DNA from 2 places in the Arthrobacter sp. MOO21 genome. Region 1 is predicted to be linked to the other one. Evidence: predicted binding sites of a transcription regulator. Region 1 holds the regulator's gene; the other holds the start of a gene.
What was found. The regulator HrcA, encoded in region 1, represses chaperone genes, less so after heat shock. The targets are predictions, from matches to a motif close to TTNGCACTCGNNNNNNNCGAGTGCNAA.
Positions count from the first base shown of each region.

Region 2: a site for HrcA is predicted at 1,267-1,293, ahead of AC2JAJ_RS14235 (FmdB family zinc ribbon protein). Genes of this name have one in related genera too.

Region 1 is NZ_CM170671.2:3,793,248-3,795,706, reverse strand. It holds gene dnaJ (molecular chaperone DnaJ) at 1-756, opposite strand, end outside; gene hrcA (heat-inducible transcriptional repressor HrcA) at 847-1,860, opposite strand; gene AC2JAJ_RS17660 (DUF3097 domain-containing protein) at 2,041-2,459, shown strand, end outside.
Region 2 is NZ_CM170671.2:3,060,828-3,063,286, reverse strand. It holds gene galU (UTP--glucose-1-phosphate uridylyltransferase GalU) at 1-488, opposite strand, end outside; gene AC2JAJ_RS14240 (5-formyltetrahydrofolate cyclo-ligase) at 601-1,221, shown strand; gene AC2JAJ_RS14235 (FmdB family zinc ribbon protein) at 1,349-1,618, shown strand; gene cpaB (Flp pilus assembly protein CpaB) at 1,974-2,459, shown strand, end outside.

The DNA of each region.
Region 1 (2,459 bases):
ATTGACGCGGATTTCCACGTAGAGGTCACCGGCGGGACCGCCGGCAGGGCCCGCTTCACCCTGCCCGGCGAGCTGGATGCGGGTTCCGGTGGCCACGCCGGCGGGAACCTTGATGGTCAGCGAACGGCGGCTGCGGATGCGGCCCTGGCCGCTGCATTCGTTGCACGGGTCCTTGATGACCGTGCCGAATCCTTCGCAGGTACCGCAGGGCGCTGCCGTCATGACCTGGCCCAGGATGGAGCGGACTGCCCGCTGCACCTGGCCACTGCCGCCGCAGATGTCGCAGCGCTCCGGCTGAGTTCCGGGGCGGCAGCAGGATCCGTCGCAGGTGGGACAGACAACCGCGGTATCCACTTCAAGCTTCTTGTTGACGCCGAACACCGCGTCCCGCAGGTCGATGCGGACACTGATCAGGGCGTCCTGGCCGCGGCGTACACGGGATGCCGGGCCGGACGTGCCGCCGGCACCGAAGAAGGTGTCGAAGATATCCTGGAAGGCAAAGCCCTGGCCCGCGTAGCCGGCTCCGCCGAATCCATTGTCCGTCCCGTTCTCGTTGCCCGTGGTGTCGTAGACACGGCGCTTCTGGGGGTCGGAGAGGACCTCATAGGCGTGAGTTACTGCCTTAAAGCGCTCCGCAGCGTCCGCACCGGGGTTTACGTCCGGGTGAAGGGTGCGGGCCAGCTTGCGGTAGGCCTTCTTGATCTCTTCTCCCGTCGCCTCCGGCGAGACTCCTAGGACGTCATAGTGGCTGCTCAAAGTTCGTATCTCTTCCTTGTTGTACTGCATGTACTGGGGCTGCCCGGCCTTAGCCGGCCACCGCAACAACCAGCGGCCGACATGACGGGGTCAGGGCCCCAGAATCCTGGAAAGGTAACGCGCCACGGCCCTCACCGCGGCCATGGTGGTGGGATAGTCCATCCTTGTGGGGCCGAGGATCCCTACTTTTGCGGCACTGTCCGGCCCGTAGCCGGTGGCCACAACGGAGGCCTCGGCGAGCCCGTCATACGGGTTTTCCCTCCCGATGCTGACGGCCACACCACGGTGGTCCTGGGCCATCTCGCTCAGCAGCCGCAGCATCACCACCTGCTCCTCCAGCGCCTCAAGCACCGGGCCGATGCTGAGCGGGAAGTCCACGTTGGACCTGGCGAGGTTGGCGGTCCCGGCCATCACCATCCGGTCCTCCCGGCTGCTTTGCGCCAACGCCTCAAGGCCATGGGCCAGCGCGTGGGCCGCCTGCCGCTGGGACGGGGCGGCAGCGGCGACGACGGCGGGAAGCGCCTGGCTGAGCTGGCTCAGCGGTGTGCCGGCCAGGGCCCCGAGGAAACGCGTGCGCAGGGCCGCCAGCACGTCGTCGCCAAGGTCCTGTCCGACGTCGATGACCCGTTGCTCCACTTTGCCGCTGTTGGCGATCAGGACCACGAGGACCTTGCGCGGGGCAAGCAGGACGAATTCGATGTGGCGGACCAGGGCCCTGCTCAGGTGGGGGTACTGGACTACGGCCACCTGGTTGGTGAGCTGTGCAAGCAGACGGACGGTGCGGTCCAGCACGTCGTCGAGGTCGTCAGACCCCTCAAGCAGTGACTGGATGGCGCGGCGCTCCGCGGCGGAGAGTGGCTTGACCGCCGAAATCTGGTCCACGAACAGCCGGTAGCCCTTGTCGGTGGGGATGCGGCCGGCGCTGGTATGCGGCGCCGTAATCAGGCCCTCATCCTCCAGGGCCGCCATGTCGTTGCGGATGGTGGCGCTGGAGACCCCAAGATGATGCCGCTCCACCAGGGCCTTGGAACCGACCGGCTCGCGGGAGTGGACGTAATCCTCCACGATGGCCCGCAGTACTTCCAGTTTGCGTGGCTCGCTCACTCTCCACCTCCATCCATGGTCCGGGGCCTCCGCCCCGCCTGCATGCTGCCACCAACAAGGGTTTAGCACTCGACATGCCTCAGTGCTAACAGTCTATTATGCCGCCGCGCGTTGTTAGCATTGGTACCGCTCCGGGCGAAATTCCGGTGCTCACTACCTAGCGCTAGGCGGATCACATCCATGGATTACCAGAACTGGGCCCCCCGGGACATGTCCGCGCCGGTCCGCGCGGAGCTGCCCGAAGTTCCTGTTGAACGCGGGATGGTGCTCGAGGACGTCCAGTCGGGCTGGGTGGGTGCCGTGACCCGCGTGGAGAAGTCTGGCGGCATGCACGTGGTGGCGTTGGAGGACCGGCGCGGCAAGTCCCGTTCCTTCCGGCTGGGCTTCGGGTTCCTCCTGGACGGCCAGGCCATCCGGCTGATGCCTCCGGCGCCGCGGGCCGCTGCGGGCGTGCCCGCAGGCAGGACGGCATCGGGATCGGTGCGGGTCGAAGGCCAGCGTGCCCAGGTGGCCAAGGCGAGCCGGATCTGGGTGGAGGGCAAACACGACGCCGAACTTGTGGAGAAAGTCTGGGGCGACGACCTCCGCGTGGAGGGCAT
Region 2 (2,459 bases), 730 kb from region 1:
AGTGCGACGACGGAACCTCCGGTCCTGGCCTGGACATCGATCATCGTGCTGAGGAGTTCGTCCCGGGGGTCGATGAGGTCGTCACCGAGCAGGACGGCGAAGGCCTCCTCCCCCACATGCTGCTTGGCCCTGAGGACGGCGTGGCCCAGGCCCAGGGGGTCACCCTGCCGGACATAGTGGATATCGCCCAGCTTGCTGGCCGCCTGGATGGCTTCCAGCTTCGCGGTGTCACCCTTCTCCGCCAGCATCGATTCAAGCGACGGCACACGGTCAAAATGGTCTTCGAGCGCGCGTTTGTTGCGGCCGGTAATCATCAGGACGTCGTTGAGGCCAACGTTGACGGCTTCCTCCACCACATACTGGATGGCAGGCTTGTCAACGACAGGAAGCATTTCCTTCGGCATGGCCTTGGTGGCGGGCAGGAACCGGGTACCCAGGCCGGCTGCAGGGATGACGGCTTTGCGGACCCTCGGGTTACTGGTAGTCACCGGACTAATCTAACGTCAGCGTCAAGTATTTCCGTAACCATCAAAAGCCCTGGCAGGCCCGCGGCAGCGCGCCGGAAGCCGTAAGCGCGGCGGGCACAGCAGGAAGGACACCATGCTTCAGGAGTCGAACACCATCAAGGACGGCATCCGTGCCGCACACAGGCGGCGCCGGGCCACCTTAACCCCGGGGCAACTCGAGTCCGCGGGCGCGGGGCTGGCACTGCACGGCGAAGGATGGGCAGGGTCTGTGACCGGCGGGCGTCCCGCCACCGTGTGCGTCTACCTCGGCGTGGGCAAGGAGCCTCCCACCCTGCCGTTGATCGCCGCCCTGCACCGCAGCGGCCACAAGGTCCTCCTTCCAGTGTGCGAACCGGGCCGGGAATTGAGCTGGGTGTTCTGGACGCCGGAGGTGGGCTACTCACGCAGCAAGTACGCGCCCATCCTGGAACCGGACGGCCCCCGGTATGGGCCTGACGTGGCCGGGGAGGCCAAGGCGCTCTTCATTCCGGCGACGGCGGTGGACCTCGCAGGCAACAGGATCGGCCAGGGCGGCGGATACTACGACAAATTCCTGGGGCACCTCGCCACGGCAGGGAAGGACATTCCGCTGGCCGCCGTGATCTACGACGAGGAACTGCTGCCTGCGGGCATGATTCCCGCGGAAGAATTTGACCGGCCGGTCCCGGCAGTCCTCCTCCCATCCGGGCTCCGCCGCTTGAACGGGGGCTCCTGAGCCGCGTCCGGCCCAGGACCCTCCCGGACACGGAGGATGCTAGAATTGGCACTCAGGCCCTGCGACTGCTAATGGTTCACCAAGTGGCAGCACGGGACCTCTCGTTTGCCCAAGAGGAGGAGCACCAGTGCCAACATATGCTTACGCCTGCAAGGATTGCGGCCACGCCTTCGACATCGTCCAGTCGTTCTCGGACAGCAGCCTGACTTCATGCCCTGAATGCAGCGGGACGCTGCGCAAGAAGTTCAACAGCGTTGGCGTCGTCTTCAAGGGCTCGGGCTTCTACCGCACCGACTCCCGCGACTCGAAGGGGAGTTCCGTCTCCCCCGCCCCTGCGGCGGCTCCGGCAGCTCCGGCGGCAACGCCCGCCCCTGCCCCGGCGGCTGCAGCAAGCTAGCCCACTCCGCCATACCGACGGCGGCCAGGGCGCGGTCGAGCGCCGGGCCGCCGTCGTTCGTGAGCAGTTCTTTTCGGCACCGTTTGTTTCCCCACCGGTTGTTTGCCGGCTCACTTGCTTTCCCGGCTCACTGCCTCGCCCCCAGTTGCCTCGCGGACCAATGGGAGCACCCCGCTCCTGGCTGGCCGCCCGCGCCATTGCGCGGGCGGCGTTTTGCATGGCGGCGTTTTGCATGGCGGCCTTTTGCATTGGCGGCATCGTGCTGTGAGCCGTGCCCGGCCCTGACACGGAGTATTGTCCACATAGCCGGTGTTCGACCTGTCGCGCATATTTCGCCCGGCGCTAGCGTGGGCGCATGTCTGCTCATCCGTTCCGCGCCCGTCGCGTCAATTCCCGCCTTACGGGCAACCCGCGTCCTTCCGGCCGCTCGCGCTCCCGGAACGGGCGCCTGCCAGTCCGCTTCGCCGCCTGGCTGAACCGGAACAGGCGCCTCGCCGCGGCATTGCTCTTCTGCGCCGCAGCAGCCTTGGCCGTCCAGCAGCTGACCCCGGCCCCTCTGACCACCGTTGCGGCACTCGCCGCTGCCCGTGACCTGCCGGCCGGAACCGCCCTCGCCGCATCGGACCTGGCGCCCGTGCGGGTGCCGCCAGGGGTGGTTGCCGAAGGCTTTCTCCAGGACCCGGCCAGCGTGGCGGGCAAACAGTTGGCGGCGCCGCTGCGCAGGGGTCAGCTCCTCACCGACGCGCAACTCCTTGGTCCCGGGCTCCTGACCGGGACCCCGCCGGGTTCGGCGGCTGTCCCCTTAAGGATGGCCGACGCCTCGTCCATCCAGCTGGTCGCG